Regions from separate parts of the Clostridium sp. LIBA-8553 genome, predicted to be linked through region 1. Evidence: riboswitches for the same ligand, from Rfam matches in the RefSeq annotation. Region 1 holds a riboswitch; each other region holds the start of a gene.
What was found. A riboswitch is a leader RNA that binds a small molecule or an ion and turns the genes downstream of it on or off. The one in region 1 is predicted to bind S-adenosylmethionine.

Region 1 (4,850 bases):
AAACTGAAGGTACAGATGGAGCTAATGTTTTAGGAGCTCACTTAGAAGGACCATTCATAAGCCCAAGTGCTATCGGAGCTCAAAACCCAGACTTCTTAATACCTCCAACAAAGGAAAACTTCTATAAGTTAGTTGGAGAAAATGAAGATGACGTTGTTTCAATAACTCTTGCTCCAGAAGTAGATGGTGCTAAAGAACTTACTAAATTCTTAAGTGAAAAAGGTATCGTTGTTTCAATGGGACACACAAAAGCTACTTATGAAGAAGCTATGGAAGGAATAAAATGTGGATGTTCTCATGCTACTCACTTATTTAATGCCATGACACCATTCACTCATAGAGAACCTGGGGTTGTAGGTGCTGTTTTTGATAGTGAAATAACTACAGAAACAATCTCAGATGGTATTCATATATCATACCCAAGTTTAAGAGTTGCATACAAACAAAAAGGAACAGATAAAGTTTTATTAATAACTGATGCCATGATGGCTTGCTGTATGCCTGATGGAATGTATTCTTTAGGTGGTCAAGATGTTGAAGTTAAAGATGGAGCTGCAAGACTATTAAGTGGATCTTTAGCAGGATCAATATTAACTCTAGATGTGGCAGTTAAAAATATCTTTAACAACACTGATTATTCACTTAATGAAGTTATAAAAATGGCTACTTTCAATGGTGCTAAACATTGCAAAGTTGCTGATAGAAAAGGACTAATTAAAGAAGGTTACGACGCCGACTTAATTCTTTTTGATGAAAACATAGATATAAAATATGTAATAGTTAATGGAAAATTAGTTCATAAAGCTTAATAAAAAAACACTTTGGGATACCAAAGTGTTTTTATTTCTTAATTTTAAATATTTAAATATATTATAAAATAAATTCTATAAAAATTAAAAAGCTTAGGAAGAACATCCTAAGCTTTTATTTGTATTAAAGGTATTTTTTTATTTCCTCAACTTTATCTAATTTTTCCCATGGAAGATCTAAGTCTGTTCTTCCAAAATGTCCATAAGCAGCTGTTTGCTTATAGATAGGTCTTCTTAAGTCTAGGTCTCTTATTATAGCACCTGGTCTTAAATCAAATACTTTATTTATTATATTAACTATTTCTTCATCTGATACTTTTCCAGTTCCGAAAGTATCTACTATAATTGATACTGGTCTAGCAACACCAATAGCATACGCAACTTGAACTTCTAATTTATCTGCCACGCCTGCAGCAACTAAGTTTTTAGCCACCCATCTAGCAGCATATGCAGCTGATCTATCAACCTTAGTTGGATCTTTTCCTGAGAAAGCACCACCACCGTGTCTTCCATATCCACCATAAGTATCAACTATGATCTTTCTTCCTGTTAATCCAGCATCACCTTGAGGTCCACCGATAACGAATCTTCCTGTTGGATTTATGTAATACTTAGTATTTTCATCTAATAACTCTGCTGGTATAACAGCTTTTATAACATGTTCCATTAAATCAGCTTGTATTTGCTCTTGAGATACTTCTGGACCATGTTGTGTTGAAATTACTATTGCATCTATTCTAACTGGTTTATCATTTTCATATTCAACAGTAACTTGTGTTTTTCCGTCTGGTCTTAAGTAAGGTAAAGTTCCGTTCTTTCTTACTTCTGTTAATCTTCTTGATAATCTATGAGCCATAGCAATTGGTGCTGGCATATATTCTTCAGTTTCATTAGTAGCAAAACCAAACATCATTCCTTGGTCTCCTGCTCCTACTGCGTCTATATCTATTTTTTCACCAGCTCTTGATTCTAGAGCTTCATCAACTCCCATAGCTATGTCTGATGATTGCTCATCTATTGTAGTCATAACTGAACAAGTTTCACAGTCGAAACCATACTTGGCTCTATCATATCCTATGTTTTTTATAGTTTCTCTAGCTATTTTAGGAATATCAACATAACAGTTAGTTGTTATTTCTCCCATTACCATTACTAATCCTGTAGTAACAGCTGTTTCGCAAGCAACTCTTGCATTTGGATCTTTTTCAAATATAGCATCTAAAACTGCATCTGAAATTTGGTCACATATTTTATCTGGATGTCCTTCAGTAACTGATTCTGATGTAAATAATCTTCTCATGGCTATAACGCTATCTTACTATCTTAAATAAGATAGCCGATTCACCCCTTTCACTTTTTATTTATTTCAACCCTGTTTTTTTAATTATTCATTAAATTATTCTTTCCAACTATCTAAAATAATATCTTTAATCTTTTATTTAAAAAAGTTATATATCTTAATGCGCGCTTTTAAGATATATTTTATTAACAAAAAAATCTCTTCTAAACCTTTAAAAGATTTAAGAAGAGATTCTAGTTATACACTAAATTTATCTTCTCTCATCTTGTAAAGAAAATTCTTTACCGGAATTGGCACCGTGGTGACTTCTCACTGGTTGCCGGGTTTCATAGGGCCTTTTTCCCTCCACCTCTCTGGATAAGAGTATATAAATACTAAATATTCTATTTTATTAAGATATTATTTTAAACAAAGAGACACTATTCTCAAGTGTCTCTTGCTGGTGGTGGAAGAAGGATTCGAACCTTCGAAGTCGTCCGACAACAGATTTACAGTCTGCCCCCTTTGGCCACTCGGGAATTCCACCACATATGGAGCTGATGATCGGACTTGAACCGATAACCTGCTGATTACAAGTCAGCTGCTCTGCCAATTGAGCCACACCAGCATATCAATATTTTGTTTTAAATAAATGGTGGTGGAAGAAGGATTCGAACCTTCGAAGTCGTCCGACAACAGATTTACAGTCTGCCCCCTTTGGCCACTCGGGAATTCCACCACATGTGGAGCTGATGATCGGACTTGAACCGATAACCTGCTGATTACAAGTCAGCTGCTCTGCCAATTGAGCCACACCAGCACATTTATTAATTTTTAATGGTGGTCGCAACAGGGATCGAACCTGTGACCCCCTGCTTGTAAGGCAGGTGCTCTCCCAGCTGAGCTATGCGACCTTATTGGTGGTGGAAGAAGGATTCGAACCTTCGAAGTCGTCCGACAACAGATTTACAGTCTGCCCCCTTTGGCCACTCGGGAATTCCACCACTTATGGAGCTGATGATCGGACTTGAACCGATAACCTGCTGATTACAAGTCAGCTGCTCTGCCAATTGAGCCACACCAGCACATTTATTGTTTTTCTTTGTCGTTTTGGCTCATCGCCAATCGACAAGACTTAGTATATATTGTTATGCTTTTTATTTCAAACTCAATTTCAGGTCATTTCCAGCAATTATGTTAAGTTATTTTCGATTTTCTCAATATATCTTTTATTTACTTCTTTTTTAATTGTATATTTTCTTCAATCAATTCAATATTTATATATGGACTCAATATATCTTTCATTTCCTTGTATTCTTTCTCTTCCAATTTATCCTTTAAGATTCTAAATATATCAACCGCAGCATCAAGCTCATCGCTTCTTTTAATGTGCTCTAATAATATTCCATAGTCTGATATAGATAAATTTTTAGCTATAGATATTAGTTTAAATTTATCCGATTTTGCTATTTTTTTTGGAATTGAGAATTTATCCATTTTAAAAACCTCTTCGCTTTCTTCTTCCAAAGAACTCTCTACATTAAAATTATCCTTACCTTTATTACCTTTATTTTTCTCAATCTCCTTTACAGACTCTTCAATTTTTTCTTCTATAGCCTCTTCTTTTTTTTCTATTTCAGATTCATACTCATCAAAAATATCTCTTTCTTTTGCATCATAATTATTATTTTCATCCAATTTATTATTATTATCTTCTTTTTCTTTTTTTTCTTCAATTTTATTATACTCTTTATTTTTATTACTGTTTTCATCTAAATAATTCTTGCTTTCTTCTTCTATCCTATTAACTTCAAATTTTTGATTGTGTTCAAAATTTAAATTAACAAGGTACAACATAATCCCCATTGTAATTGTAGTAAAAAAAAGTATTAAAAAACTTAAAACCCCTCTATTCATTAATACATTCACCTCCTCTTTTAATAATTGCCACCTAAAATCTTTTTTATACTTCTCTTTAATATTTCTAATTATCCCTTCATATAATTAATCAGGGGGTGAAGCCTTGAAAAAAATAAAAACTTATTACGAACATTATTTAGCATATTATGAAATTTCAAATTTTTTAAAAGATTATATAGATGAAAAAACATTAATAGTATGTATAGGTACAGATAAATGTATAGGTGATTGTTTAGGACCTCTAGTTGGGACTCTATTAAAAGAAAAATTCTTTCCCTTAAATGTATTTGGAACACTTGAATCTCCTATACATGCACTTAATCTCGATAAAAAAATAACTGAAATATTAAAAAATTATCCTGGATATAAAATAGTAGCTATAGATGCCTGTTTAGGAGATTCAAAATCTATTGGAGAAATTCATACTAGAAACGAACCAATACACCCTGGAAAAGGTGTTGGAAAAACTCTTAGAAGCGTTGGCGACACTTCTATTATTGCAATAGTTGATTCATCTGAAAATATAGATTTATTTACTAGTAGACCTATTAGATTAAGCTTCATCTTAGACATGGCTAAAGTTATCGTTGATGCTTTGATACACGCTTATTATTTAAGCACAAAAAAAAATTAACCATATATCTCTTAATATTAAGAGATATATGGTTAATTTTATTCATCAATTAATTTTACTTCTAAATCGTCCATACTTAAGTTTATTTTTTCGAAAGATTTAAGAACCTTTCCAGTTCCCTCAGCTACGCATCTTACAGCATCTTCTGCTACATTAACCTTAACACCAGTTCTTTGCTCAATGAATTTATCTAAACCATTTAGTAAAG
Region 2 (4,850 bases), 470 kb from region 1:
AATATTGATAGTTTGTATTGCGCATCATACCCTTCTATATCTGATGTTGGATCTGCTTCCGCATATCCTTTTTCTTGCGCCTCTTTTAATGCCTCCTCAAAGCTACTTCCCTCAAACTGCATCTTAGTTAAAATATAATTTGTGGTTCCATTTATTATTCCATAAAGACTTTCTATCTTATTGGCAGTCAAGCTCTCATTTATCCCAGCTATTATAGGAATTCCTCCCGCAACGCTTGCTTCATAATTTAACCCTACACCCTCTTTATCCGCAATCTCATACAGCTCATCTCCTTGGATTGCTAATAACATTTTGTTAGCAGTCACTATATGTTTTTTTCTTCTCATGGCGTTAATTATATATTCTTTAGTTGGTTCTATTCCCCCAATAAGTTCAACAACAATCTTAATATCATCATCACTCAAAATATCATTATAGTCTGTAGTTAAAAGTTCCTTTGGAACATCAACACATCTCTTCTTATTGATATCTCTAACTAATATTTTGCTAATTTCAATATTGTAACCTGACCGTTTCACAATCTCCTCTTTATTAGCATTAAATATCTTCCAAACTCCACTGCCCACATTACCTAGCCCAAGTAATGCAATTTTTATACTCTTCATAAAATATTCCCCCTTAAAATATGCTTATTGCTTAATTAAATGCTATACTCTGAATCCAATTCTTATATATTCTTTCAGCAGTTTTTTCCCAAGAAAATATTATATCCTTACTTTCATCATTTCCTTGGAAATAATTTGTAGGAACCTCTATAAATTCTCCTTTAGCTTTATCTCTTAAATACTCCTTTTTTAGCACATCTTTACCATACTCTAAATGTCCTAATATATAGTAATCATTATTTTTTCCTTTTAAAAAGCTAAATTCCCCTAGCTCATTTTCAGCCAAAACCTCAATATTTTTATTTTTTAAAACATCTTCCTTATTTAAAGTTGAATATCTTGAATGTGGTGCCTTAAATCCATTTTCTATTCCATTTAAAATATCTTCTTCTTGAAGTATTTCATGTGAAAAAACTCCAAAAACTTTGTTATCTAAAACAACTTTTCTAATTCCATAAAAATGACTTAAGGCTACCTGTGCTCCCCAACAAATATATAGAGTTTTCTTCCCATATTTTCTTAAGTAATCCAAAATCTCAATTAACTCTTTAATATATAACACTTCACTAAAGTCTAACTTCTCTAAAGGAGCCCCAGTCATAATCATTCCATCTAACTCTTTCTTAACCTCATTAAAGGTTGTATAGTTTTTCTCTAAATACTCTTCAGAGGTATGTTTTGATTTATGTGATTCTAGCCTTATAAAATCAATATCTAAATCTTCTCCACACTTATATAGCATATTTAATATGTGAGCCTCTGTTTCTCCTTTTACTGGCATTAAATTTAAAACCCCTATTCTTTTTCTCTTCTTTTTGCACTCCTTCTGAGAGAATACCTCATTAAAACCTAATATTTTTATCCCCTCAAGTTCTAATGATTTAAAAAATAAACTCATTTATTCATCACCTAATTTACTAAAAGCTTGCTCAAAATCTTTTATTATATCTTCTATTCCTTCTATTCCCACAGAAACCCTAATTAAATCTTCAGTTACCCCTGCTTTTATTAAATCCTCTGAAGAAAGCTGTCTATGTGTTGTACTAGCTGGATGTAAAAGAGTAGTTCTAACATCTCCTAAGTGAACTACTAACTGAGCTAACTGTAAGTTATCTATAAACTTCTTAGCAGCCTCTCTTCCTCCTTTTATTCCAAAAGATAAAAGACCAGAAGCACCCTTCGTAAAGTATTCTCTAGCTAGATCATAATCTTTATGAGATTCTAAAAGAGGATAGTCAACCCAAGTTACATTTTCATTTTTTTCCAAGAATCTAGCTAATGTTAAAGCATTTGAACTATGTCTTTCCATTCTAAGATGTAATGTTTCTAAACCTATATTGGTTAAGTAAGCATTAAATGGACTTGTTGTGCATCCTAAATCTCTAAGTAAGGTGACTCTAAGCTTAGTTATATAAGCCGCTTCCCCAAAAGTTTCAACATACTTAAGACCATGATAACTTTCATCTGGTTCAACCAAACATGAAAACTTTCCATTATCCCAATTAAAGTTTCCTCCATCAACAATTATTCCGCCAAGAGCTAATGAATGACCATCTGAATACTTACTAGTTGAATGAATAACTATATTAGCTCCATGCTCTAGAGGGTTAAATAAATATGATGTTGCAACTGTATTATCAATTATTAATGGAATTCTATTTGACTTAGCAACCTTAGAGAATTTTTTCATATCTAAAACTCTCAAAGACGGATTTCCTAAGCTTTCCCCAATTATAAGCTTAGTATTATCCTTTATACTTTTTTCCAACTCCTCTTCACTACAATCTGGTGATATAAAAGTAGCCTCTATACCTAAATTTTTTAAAGTAGTTCCTAAAAGATTAAATGTTCCTCCATAAACAGTTGATAAAACTACTATATGTTCTCCAGCCTTACAAATATTCAAAACGGCTAATAATACTGCAGATTGTCCAGACGATACTGATACTGCACCTACACCACCTTCTAGTGCCAAAAATTTTTCTTCTAAATTGCTAACTGTTGGATTACTTATTCTGGTGTATATATGTCCAGCCTCTTTTAAATCAAAAAGATTAGCTACTTGATCACAACTTTCAAACTTATATGATGTACTTTGTACTAATGGCTGTGTTACTGGATCTCCCGCTTTAGGATTAAATCCTCCTCTTATACATAATGTATCCTTACTAAAATTTTTACTCATTTTAAAGCCCCCTTCTTCTTAGCTCATTCTCTTTTATTAAATAATTATCCCCAAAAATAAAAGCTATTTCTTAGTCCTTAAGACAAAGAAATAGCTCTAAATGCATAATAAAAAATCACACAAATCTCTCTATAATCTCTTATCTCTCAGGATTTCTCCTTGCAGGATTTAGCACAATTCTGATTTATGATAATCAGCTGTTGCTAGGCTTCATAGGGCCAGTCCCTCCACCATTCTTAATAAAAGATATATACTCATTTTTTAATTTAAAACCAATTATAGTGTATTAAATTGATATTTGCAATATTATTATAAAATTTAAACATTAAATTTTATTTATCTAGGGTTTTTAACGCTTATAGTTGTAACTTTATTAGGTGTTACTAAAAATTCAATTATAAGATTATTATATACTGGTTGCACTTCCCCAACTTTAACTCCAATATAAATTTTATAATTAAATTCACATTTATTATCTGTTCTAGCCTTAATTAGCTCTAAAACTTGTACATCTTTCAAACAATAATACATATCGTTTTTATATAACTTTATAATCTCTTCCTTGATGTATGGATTTAAAAGAGTAACTATAAATTCATTTACTAAAGGATCCTTATCATTAAAAATACTTTCTTCCATATAAGTCTTTTCCATATTGTTATTAGACTCCATTCTAACACTATAATCATTAATGGTTCCATAGTTTTCAACTTTATTAAACTCTTCATAAGCAGATATGAATCTTACTATTACGCTGCTATTTAATAATTCATTATGATCTTCTAAGAACTTTCTATCACCATATCTTATTGCTGATAAAGCTAAAGGCAACTCCTTTCTAAAAATCATATTTCTCTTTGCAGCTTCTTCTCTACCACCCATTCCATCAACATAAACATATACCTTTAAAATAAATCTATCATCTATTCTCTTCCAGTCACCAAAAACTTCATCTCTTCTCATTAAGTTCACTTTATCATATGCATATGTTAATGCTGTTGTCAGAAACAATTCCCCTGTTTCATCACTATGAACTAATGTATACTTTCTCCCATCTATTGGATTTTCATCTTTAATTCCATTTCTAAATTCTAAATTTAACATTTTAGGATCAAACATTTCCTAACACCTCAAAAAATAATATTAGCTATTCATTATATGAATTTTTAACTATATTTATGCCTAAATGGTGAAAAATACATAAGTTATTGCTAAAATGAACTTGAGAATATACTATGGAGGAATTATATATGACTATGACAGAAAAGGAAAAAATGATAGCGGGATTACCTTATGATCCTCAAGATAACGAGTTAACTAAAGGTAGATTTAGAGCAAGAATTTTATTTCAAAAATTCAATAATTTAGATCTTCCTGATAATGAAGAAGATGCTGATAAAGTATTTAAAGAAAGAAGTAATATTTTAAAAGAGCTATTTGGTTCAACTGGTGAAAAAATATATATAGAACCTAACTTTAAATGTGATTATGGATATAACATATCAGTAGGCGACAATTTCTATGCAAATTTTGATTGTGTTATGCTTGATGTTTGTAAAATTACAATAGGAGAAAACTGTTTCCTTGCCCCTGGTGTTCATCTTTATACAGCAACTCATCCAATAGATCCTATCGAAAGGCAAAAATCTGAATTTGGTAAGCCTATAACAATAGGTGATAATGTTTGGATAGGAGGACATGCTACTATAAACCCAGGCGTTACTATAGGAAATAATGTTGTTATAGCATCTGGAGCAGTTGTGACTAAAGATGTCCCTAATAACGTAGTAGTAGGTGGAAATCCAGCTAAAATAATAAAAACAATTGAATAATATTACTAGGTTTTTACACACTATATAACCAATATTACTCCTACTTTAAATCAATAATTTATAGAGGTGATTTATTATGAAAAAAATTATATTAGCTGGTGGTTGTTTTTGGGGTGTAGAAGAATTTCTATCAAGAATTAATGGTGTAATAAACACAGAAGTTGGTTATGCCAATGGTCGTACTAAAAACCCAACTTATGAAGAAAT
Region 3 (4,850 bases), 870 kb from region 1:
AGGAACAGGGAACATAGTAGGGGTTGCAACAGCTATAAAAGCTGGAGGACCAGGAGCCTTATTTTGGATGTGGATAGCTGCTTTCTTTGGAATGGCAACTAAATATGCAGAAGGTGTACTTGCTATAAAGTACAGAGTGGTAGATGAAAATGGTCAAATGGCTGGAGGACCAATGTATTATATAAAAAATGGTCTTGGTCTAAATTGGCTAGCAAATATTTTTGCTTTCTTTGGAATTGGTGTAGCCTTGTTAGGAATAGGAACTTTTGGACAAGTTAAATCCATAACAGATGCTGCAAGTATTACATTTAATATTCCAACTGTAATTACAGCAGGAATAGTTACTTTATTAGTTACTTTAGTAACTTTAGGTGGAATAAAGAGAATATCTAGTGTATCAGAAAAGGTTGTTCCTTTAATGGCAGGTCTTTACATATTAGGAGTTTTGATTGTTATAGCTTTTAATTTAGATAAAGTTCCAAATGCCGTAGCAATAATTGTAGAGAGTGCTTTTAATCCTAGAGCGGCCTTAGGCGGAGCTGTGGGAGTTAGTATAATAACTGTTATGAAAAGTGGAATAGCAAGAGGAGTTTTCTCAAATGAAGCTGGCCTTGGAAGTGCTCCAATAGCAGCGGCTGCAGCTAGAACTAAGTCACCAGTTAAGCAAGGACTTATTTCTATGACCGGTACATTTTTTGATACAATTCTTATTTGTACAATGACAGGTATAGTTATAATTCTTACAGGTGCTTATACAGGAAACTTAGAAGGTGCCGCCCTTACAACGCAAGCTTTTGAAATTGGTCTTCCTATTAGTAATATAGGAACATATATAGTTAATATAGGACTTATGTTCTTTGCTTTCACAACAATATTAGGATGGAATTATTACGGAGAAAGATGTGTTGAGTATTTATTTGGAATAAAAGCAATAAAACCATATAGAATATTATATATACTTCTTGTTGCTGTAGGATCATTCTTACCATTAACATTAATATTTATAATAGCTGATATTGTTAATGGATTAATGGCAATTCCAAACCTTGTAGGTATTATTGGACTTAGAGAAGTGGTTATAGAAGAAACAGAGGAATTCTTTAAAGAGAAGGCTCTTAATAAAGATAGTGTTGAATTAGAAGAAACTGTTTTGAATTGATATAAATAAAAAATCCATGAGTAATATACTCATGGATTTTTTTATTTTCCCTCATTAGGAAGTTTGCTTCTAACTATATTTTCAACTTTTTCAGGAAGTTCTGCAATCTCTTCCTTTGTAAGTTTATCAGTATAAACTGGTGGATGAATATAAAGATTTACTTCACCAGGTTTTATAAAATAGTGATTTCCTTCCATTATTTTATATGTTCCATCAATTGTTAAAGGAACTATAGGAGCTTTTGATTTAGTAGCTAATTTAAAACTACCTGCCTTAAATTCTCCCATTTTACTACATTGACTTCTTGTTCCTTCAGGAAAAACAACCATTGAATAACCTTCTTTTAATTGTTTAATTCCTTGTAAAATACAAGCCATTGCTTTTTTTGGATGCTCTCTATCAATAAATATTGCTTTTGAAAGTAGTATCCAATCTTTTAATATAGGCATTTTTTCAAGTTCTTTTTTTGCTATGAATCCTTTTGGTCTATCAATAGAATACATGATAACAGGAATATCCATATTACTTTGGTGGTTACCAACAAAAAGAACAGGTCCTTCAGGAATATTTTCTAAACCTTGAACGTTAACTTTTATTCCGGCATCTTTAAGAAAAGTATGAGCTATCCTTCTACTACATTGATAGATATATTCATCTCTTTCTTCAAGTTTGCCTTCCTCTTCCATTTTATTTATTTTTTTTATATCAGATAAGGATTTTATTAATGTCCAGGCATATCCTTTTCCATACCAATATATAGATCTAAACATATATTTCGCCCCTTTAATATTACTAGTACTAAGTAATATTATAACAGTTTTTAAAAAATATCAAATAGACAAGGATTTTTATAAATTATAATAATAAAAAAAACTTATATATTTACTATTATGGTTTTATATACTATAATTTACCAAAACAGAATATTATTCTTATCAAGAGAGGTGGAGGGACTGGCCCTGTGAAACCCAGCAACCTATAGTATAAATAAATTTTATTCTATAACGGTGCTAAATCCTGCAGGTTTACTGAAAGATAAGTTTTAAAGTTAAGAAAATGAGAGATTTTATGCCTAAAGGATTACTTCCTTTAGGCTTTTTTATTTTTAGGAGGGATTTTATGAATATTAGAGAATTATTTGACAAAAAAGAATTTGTGTTTTCTTTTGAGGTTTTTCCTCCAAAGGAAAGTACGCCAATAGAAAATATATATAGAACTTTAGAAGAGATACAAGAATTAAGACCAGATTTTATAAGTGTAACTTATGGAGCAGGCGGGAATTTTGTAAGCAATAGAACAATAGAATTATCATCAATAATAAAAAACAAATATAATTTAGAAACTTTAGCACATTTAACTTGTATAGGAGCAGAAAAAAAAGATATAGAAAAAACTTTGAGTATATTAAAAAGCAAGGGAATAGAAAATGTATTAGCTTTAAGAGGTGATAAAAGAGAATATATTATATCGGAATATAACTCTTCAATAGATTTAATAAAACATATTGGAGAATATAGAGATATAAATATTGCGGGAGCTTGTTATCCAGAAATTCATCCAGAAGCCATTAATAAAGAGAATGATTTAGAATTTTTAAAAAGAAAAGTTGATGCAGGTGCTAATCACTTAATATCTCAATTATTTTTTGACAATGATATATTTTTTAATTTTCTAGATGCATGTGAAAAAAAAGGAATAGATGTACCTATTCAGGCAGGAATAATGCCTGTAGTTAATAAAAAACAAATAGAGAGAATACTATCTCTTTGTAAGGCCACATTCCCTAAAAAATTTATGAAGATAGTAAATAAGTATGAGTATGACAAGGAAGCTTTAAGGGATGCCGGAATAGCTTATGCAAATGAGCAAATAATAGATTTAATCTCTAGTGGAGTAAGAGGTGTGCATTTATATACAATGAATAATTCATATGTAGCAAAAAATATAGTAAGTGGAACTAAGAATATTATTAATTCAGTAAATAGAAAGGAAAAAATATCTTAAAAGGAGAAAGAATTATATAAATATGAAAATTACTAATATAGATAAAAAAGAAGTACTTAGATATTTGGGTGTAAAAGGAAAGGAAGAAGATTTTGAACTTATAGATAAATGTATTGAGGAATGTAAAGAAATAGTTGATTATAGGGTAACTTATAGAGAATATGGCTTAGAAGAGTATAAAGATAATTTAAAAATATTAGGAACTGAAAAATTTTTAAAGGGAATATCAATAAAAAGGCATTTAAAAGGATGTTATAAAGTTATTTTATTGGGTGTTACCTTAGGGTATGAGGTAGAGAGAGCTATAAATAAATATGAGAAAATTGATTTGTTAAAAGCACTTGTCTTAGATGCTTGTTCTACTGCCGCTATAGAAGAAGTTTGTAACGAAATTGAAGAGGCTATAAAAGAGAGAGTTGAAAGTAGAAATGAGTTCATAAGAGAAAGATTTAGTCCAGGGTATGGAGACTTTTCAATAGAATTTCAAAAAGATTTTTTAGAGCTAATAGATGGGCAAAGAGCAATAGGTTTAAATTTAACGGAAAGTAATATTTTAATACCAAGAAAATCAGTTACAGCAATAATTGGTATAAGTAAATATAGAAATAATCAGGCTTCTATAAGAAGTTGTGATAAATGTAGTTTTTATACAAAGTGCAATTATAGGAAAGGCGGTAAGAGATGTTATGATTAAGATTTTTGATGGGGCTATTGGGACTATGCTTCAAAAGTTAGGATTAAAGCTTGGAGAGAATCCAGAAGTTTTTAATATATATAATGAAGATATTATATATGAAGTTCATAAAAGATATATAGAGGCAGGAGCAAATTTTATAACTACTAATACTTTTGGAGCAAATAGAAAAAAGTTAGTGAATACAGATTTTAAAGTAGAAGAAATTATAACAAAAGCTTTAGAAATAGCAAAGAGAGCTAGAGAGGGAAATGAAGTTAAAATAGCTTTGGATATAGGACCTATAGGAGAGCTTTTAGAGCCTATGGGAACTCTAAGCTTTGATGAGGCCTATGACATATTTAAGGAACAGATTATAGTTGGAGCAGAAAATGGGGCTGATATTATACTTATAGAGACAATGAGTGATTTATATGAAGCTAAAGCAGCTATTTTATCAGCAAAAGAAAATTCTAAATTGCCTGTATTTTGTACTATGAGTTTTGAAAAGAATGGGAGAACTTTTACAGGGTGTATTCCTGAAAGTATGGCTATGACATTAGAGGGATTAGGAGTAGATGCATTAGGGATTAATTGCTCTTTAGGACCTAGAGAAATGGAATCAATAATAAAAAGAATAGTAAAGTCAACTAATAAGGATGTAATAGTACAGGCTAATGCAGGAATGCCTATTATAGATGGAGATAGGACAAGTTATGAAGTTGATAAATATGAATTTTGTGAATATGGAGAAAGATTTGTTTCTTTAGGCGTTAATTATATTGGTGGATGTTGTGGGACTAATCCTGAATATATAGAGGAATTATCAAACAGATTAAAAAAGAAAGAAAGTATAAAAAGAGAGAAAGTTAGTTTAACCGGTGTATGTACACCTTCACTTACTATAAGTGGAAGAGGTGTTTCTGTAATTGGAGAAAGAATAAATCCTACTGGCAAAAAGAGATTTAAAGAGGCTTTAAAGAATAATGACATAGATTATATTGTGAGACAAGC
Region 4 (4,850 bases), 150 kb from region 1:
TGGATTCACTTTTAGGTGCTGCAGCTTTAGGTGATATAGGCAAGCATTTCCCAGATACTGATCCTAAATATAAGGGAGCAAATAGCATAAAGCTTCTTGAATTTGTTGGTGAACTTATATATAAAAATAATTATAAAATATCAAATATAGATGCAACAATAATAGCTCAGAAGCCAAAAATGGCCCCTCATATAGCTACAATGAGAGAAAATATAGCAAAAGCATTAAATATAAATATAAACCAAATAAATGTTAAAGCAACAACAGAAGAAGGTCTTGGCTTTACTGGCTCAGGTGAAGGAATTTCTTCTCAAAGCATCTGTCTTTTAACGAAATAAAAAGAAAGAGTATATAACTTCCTTAACATTAGAAGCTATATACTCTTTTTATACTTTATTGAGTTACTGCAACATCTAATTCCTCACTTGTTTCAGTATTCTCTTTCTTTTGGAAAAATGCTATAAATATTATTGCACTTATTCCCATTAAATATGGATAAAATAAGAATTTCATTATTTCAAATGAACTTAATCCTGTTAAAGCCGCCGCTGACATTAACTGTGCTCCATATGGGATTATTCCCTGAACTGCACACGAAAACATATCTAATATCCCTGCAACTCTTTTTGAATCTAAGTTATATTTATTTGAAATATCTTTTGCTAAAGGTCCAACTGTAACAATAGCAATTGTATTATTTGCAGTACATGCATCAACTAAACTTACTAATAAACCAATACCAAATTCAGCTCCTTTTTTTCCATTGATTCTCTTAGTAACTAAGTTTAGTACATAGTCTATACCGCCATTTTCCTTTATTATCTCAACAATTCCCCCAATTATTATTGAAATTAATATAAGTTCGCTCATTCCAGCTACCCCAGCTGATATAGAGTTAAAGAATACCTTTAAGTCCATTGATCCAGTAAAGAATCCAATTCCTCCTGCTAGTACTATTCCTCCTGCTAGTATAGCAATTACATTCCCCCCCATTAATGCTGCTATTAAAATTCCTAAGTATGGTATAACCTTTATTAAATTATAATCATATTGTCCAACTGAAGTATTAGATCCACTTCCTAAGAATGTGTATAATACAATTACTAAAACAGCTGCTGGTAATATAACTTTAAAGTTTATTCTAAACTTATCTCTCATCTCACATCCCTGAGTTTTTGTTGCTGCTATTGTTGTATCAGAAATCATTGATAGGTTGTCTCCAAACATAGCTCCACCTACTACTGCCCCAACTATAAGAGGTAATGCTATATTAGTTTTATCTGCGATTCCCATAGCTATTGGTACTATGGCAGCTATTGTTCCCATTGATGTTCCTAATGATATAGCTATAAATGATGATATTACAAATATTCCTGCTACCAATATGTTTTTAGGTAATATTGTTAGCCCTAAATTTACCGTTGATTCTACAGCTCCCATATTCTTAGCTACTTCTGCGAAAGCTCCTGCTAATATAAAGATTAAACACATTAAAATTATATTGCTATTTCCTGCTCCCTTACAGAATATTTCTATGTTCTTCTCAAGCCCTCTTTTTCTATTCATAAAAATTCCAACTAATGCTGCTATTATTCCTGGAACTAAAACAGATACAGAGTAGAAATCTTTCATTACTAATGAAGTTCCCAAGTAAATAGATACAAAAATTATTAATGGCAATAAAGCTGAAAACTTTCCTTTTTTCATTTTCTCTCCTCCTAATCTATTTAATAAATCTCTCTTTTATCCTACAAAATAAAAAACTTCTATCCTAGGATAGAAGTTATTATTCTCACAGATTCTTATTCTTATCTCTCAGTTTCTACCGCAGGATTTAGCACCGCTATAAATCTTTGCATAACAAAATATTACTGACTTAAACTTTTTTTAAATCAGTATTGTTTAACCGCAAAGAATTACCGGTTGCTGGGTTTCACAGGGCCAGTCCCTCCACCTCTCTTGATAAGATTTATTAAATTTTATTTTTTACTAATACTAACACGCCAAAATTACTTTGTCAATTTAATTTATATGGTTTTTAACAATTTATTTACTTACTAATTTATATAACAAACTTTCAAGCAATATTCCTTCATTAGGTGGATAATCAAATTTTTCACTATATTCTATTGCTTCCGCTATAAAGTTGCATGCTTTTTCTAATGCTTTTTCATCACATTCTCCTCTTAGTATCCATCCTATTAACAAAGACGCAAAGGCATCTCCAGTTCCACAATAAAATGCATTTATTTTTTTATGAGAATAAGTGTAGAACATATTTTCCTGTTTATCATACAGTACAGTATCAATATATTCATTTCCCTTTGAACTTGGTACACTTGTTATTATACTTATTTTAGGTCCTAAATTACCTAACCCTATTAAATATTCTTTTATTTCATCTTCATTTAAGTTTTCTTTATACTCTTCTCCTAGAAGTAAAGTAGCTTCTGTAATATTAGGAGTTATTATATCTGCATTTTTAATTAAAATTCTCATCTCTTCAATCATTTTTTCGCTCATTGCATCATATAGCTTGCCATTATCAGCCATAACTGGATCTATAACAACTAAAGTATCTTCTTCTTTAAATTCTTTTATAAATTCCTCTACAAATTTAACTTGATTAGGATCTGCTAAATACCCACTATAAATACATTGAAAATCTAAGTTAAGCTTTTTCCAATGCTTCTTAGTTTCATATATAAAATTACTTAAATCTCTAATTGCAGGTTTTCCAAATCCGTCTGTATGTGTTGATAAAACCGCAGTTGGAAGTGGACATACTTGATTACCCATTGAAGATAATATAGGAATTATTGTTGCTAAAGCTGCTCTCCCATAACATGAAATATCATGTATAGCAGCAATTTTATTCATAGGTTTCATTTTTATCTCCCTTCAAAATCCGATCTAAATATAATTCTTGTTACATAGTATTATATTAATTAATTTTTCTTATATCAAATGTATCGATATATTTTAAAATAAAATAAAAAAGCATCGCTATATAAGCGATGCTTGGTGCACCATCAGGGATTCGAACCCTGGACTCCCTGATTAAGAGTCAGGTGCTCTACCAACTGAGCTAATGGTGCATATTGTATTTTTTAAGATAATTTTACAGTAAACTCTTAAAAAAATGGAGCGGGTACCGGGAATCGAACCCGGGTATCCAGCTTGGAAGGCTGGTGTTCTACCATTGAACTACACCCGCTTGGTATGTTTATATGTTAACACAATGTTAACACGTTGTCAAGTATTTTTTTGATTCATCATTCAAAAAAATGGCTGGGATAGCAGGATTCGAACCTGCGAATGACGGAGTCAAAGTCCGTTGCCTTACCGCTTGGCGATATCCCAACATGGTGTACCTTAAGGGATTCGAACCCCTGACCCACGGCTTAGAAGGCCGTTGCTCTATCCAGCTGAGCTAAAGATACAAACTTGAATCAACAAAAATTATTATACATAATTATTTAAAAATTGTCAACATTTTTTTGAATTTATTTTATATTTTTATTAATACTAAGCGAATTTAATTTTAAACAATATCTTCCAAGTACTTAAATAATACGGTTTTAAATCTTTCTTCATCATCTTTATTTTTATGAGCATTTCTACAAACTTTAAACCACTCTTCTGTAGTCATTCCTATAGTTTTTTCATAGCAATCTTCACAATCAGTTTGTAAATTAGTTTCAACTACAAATCTACCTAATTCTTCAGCATTATTGAAGACTTTTAAGTATAAAAATTCATCCTTATCTCCGATCCAATTGTTATTAAATCTACTACAGAATATTTTTAATTTTCTCATTCCATTTTCAGCATTGTATCCATTTAACTTCCTTAATGCTAAAATGTCATTTTTCATTTTTTCTCTATCTTCTTCTGTTGCTTTACTCTTTATTATAGAAATAATTTTTTCAACATCAATCGATGGAATATGTGTTACTAATTTTCTTTTTCCTTCAACCCATTTATAATAAGCCTCTGGCATAAAGACATATTGTATAAATTGTATTAGGCTATTATAATTAGGTACCATTACCCAGACATTTTGAAATCCAACATGTCTGTTGAATATTACATAATGTAGATACTTTGTGTCTTCAGTTATAGGTTCATCTTTGAACATTCTTCCTTTTAGGGTTTCATTTTTTCTTATTAATTCACCCCAATATTTCTCGGGATTTTCTTCTTTTTTTAATCTTTGACGAAATAAGTTACGCATCTTAAAACCCCCTTTATATACTTTATAATTTAATTATATTGCTAACTTTTTTTAACATCAAAGTGTAAAAAATCCTAAATTTCTTTATATACCCTCGTATACATCTAAAAAAGCTTGCTTATATTGATTAAACTATTTTTTTATGCTATTTTAATACTATAAATGGGTATATCAAATTAAGGAGGATTATATGTCTTATTGTTGTGAGATTTGTGGTAATTACGCTGATGTTCATCACATAGTTCATAAATCAGAGGGTGGTCTAGACTTTAAACTAAACTATAAATATTTGTGTAAGAAACATCACCGTTCTAAATGTAGCCCTCATAGAGATAAGGTTGTTGATTTAAATTATAAACTTGAAATGCAGAATAAACTTAATGAGCTCTTCATAAAAAGTTTTTATACTGGTAATGATATAAAAACTATGCTAGGACTTACACCAGGTTCCTTAAAAAAATTAACTAAGAACCTAAAGCGTTATAAAGAAGGATATTCTAAGGATGAATTAATATTTAATCTTATGGGCAAAAAAGTTTATTCAGAAGAATATATAGAAGATTTCATATTGCAAAAAGCAATAAGTTGTATATAAAAAAGCTGTATCAAGACT

Region 2: it holds a riboswitch for S-adenosylmethionine, as region 1 does, so the genes downstream of both, AC2JAQ_RS15565 (O-acetylhomoserine aminocarboxypropyltransferase/cysteine synthase family protein) here and metK (methionine adenosyltransferase) in region 1, are expected to answer to the same signal.
Region 3: it holds a riboswitch for S-adenosylmethionine, as region 1 does, so the genes downstream of both, metF (methylenetetrahydrofolate reductase [NAD(P)H]) here and metK (methionine adenosyltransferase) in region 1, are expected to answer to the same signal.
Region 4: it holds a riboswitch for S-adenosylmethionine, as region 1 does, so the genes downstream of both, AC2JAQ_RS14035 (Na+/H+ antiporter NhaC family protein) here and metK (methionine adenosyltransferase) in region 1, are expected to answer to the same signal.

What each region holds. Positions count from the first base shown of each region.
Region 1 is NZ_CM173489.1:2,956,735-2,961,584, forward strand. Features, by position in the region: gene nagA (N-acetylglucosamine-6-phosphate deacetylase) at 1-809, shown strand, start outside; gene metK (methionine adenosyltransferase) at 934-2,109, opposite strand; SAM riboswitch class I at 2,367-2,473, opposite strand; tRNA gene AC2JAQ_RS13210 (tRNA-Tyr) at 2,550-2,635, opposite strand; tRNA gene AC2JAQ_RS13215 (tRNA-Thr) at 2,641-2,716, opposite strand; tRNA gene AC2JAQ_RS13220 (tRNA-Tyr) at 2,742-2,827, opposite strand; tRNA gene AC2JAQ_RS13225 (tRNA-Thr) at 2,833-2,908, opposite strand; tRNA gene AC2JAQ_RS13230 (tRNA-Val) at 2,927-3,002, opposite strand; tRNA gene AC2JAQ_RS13235 (tRNA-Tyr) at 3,007-3,092, opposite strand; tRNA gene AC2JAQ_RS13240 (tRNA-Thr) at 3,098-3,173, opposite strand; gene AC2JAQ_RS13245 (hypothetical protein) at 3,322-4,005, opposite strand; gene yyaC (spore protease YyaC) at 4,112-4,642, shown strand; gene mreB (rod shape-determining protein MreB) at 4,681-4,850, opposite strand, start outside.
Region 2 is NZ_CM173489.1:3,422,635-3,427,484, forward strand. Features, by position in the region: gene AC2JAQ_RS15555 (homoserine dehydrogenase) at 1-626, opposite strand, end outside; gene AC2JAQ_RS15560 (homoserine O-acetyltransferase/O-succinyltransferase family protein) at 658-1,524, opposite strand; gene AC2JAQ_RS15565 (O-acetylhomoserine aminocarboxypropyltransferase/cysteine synthase family protein) at 1,525-2,811, opposite strand; SAM riboswitch class I at 2,948-3,057, opposite strand; gene AC2JAQ_RS15570 (staygreen family protein) at 3,148-3,930, opposite strand; gene AC2JAQ_RS15575 (sugar O-acetyltransferase) at 4,062-4,643, shown strand; gene msrA (peptide-methionine (S)-S-oxide reductase MsrA) at 4,720-4,850, shown strand, end outside.
Region 3 is NZ_CM173489.1:2,087,779-2,092,628, reverse strand. Features, by position in the region: gene AC2JAQ_RS09240 (alanine/glycine:cation symporter family protein) at 1-1,159, shown strand, start outside; gene AC2JAQ_RS09235 (lysophospholipid acyltransferase family protein) at 1,201-1,929, opposite strand; SAM riboswitch class I at 2,089-2,201, shown strand; gene metF (methylenetetrahydrofolate reductase [NAD(P)H]) at 2,279-3,163, shown strand; gene AC2JAQ_RS09225 (methionine synthase) at 3,186-3,857, shown strand; gene AC2JAQ_RS09220 (homocysteine S-methyltransferase family protein) at 3,850-4,850, shown strand, end outside.
Region 4 is NZ_CM173489.1:3,109,801-3,114,650, forward strand. Features, by position in the region: gene ispF (2-C-methyl-D-erythritol 2,4-cyclodiphosphate synthase) at 1-338, shown strand, start outside; gene AC2JAQ_RS14035 (Na+/H+ antiporter NhaC family protein) at 394-1,707, opposite strand; SAM riboswitch class I at 1,806-1,969, opposite strand; gene AC2JAQ_RS14040 (pyridoxamine kinase) at 2,047-2,889, opposite strand; tRNA gene AC2JAQ_RS14045 (tRNA-Lys) at 3,023-3,098, opposite strand; tRNA gene AC2JAQ_RS14050 (tRNA-Gly) at 3,144-3,217, opposite strand; tRNA gene AC2JAQ_RS14055 (tRNA-Gln) at 3,289-3,363, opposite strand; tRNA gene AC2JAQ_RS14060 (tRNA-Arg) at 3,367-3,443, opposite strand; gene AC2JAQ_RS14065 (hypothetical protein) at 3,545-4,237, opposite strand; gene AC2JAQ_RS14070 (HNH endonuclease signature motif containing protein) at 4,428-4,832, shown strand.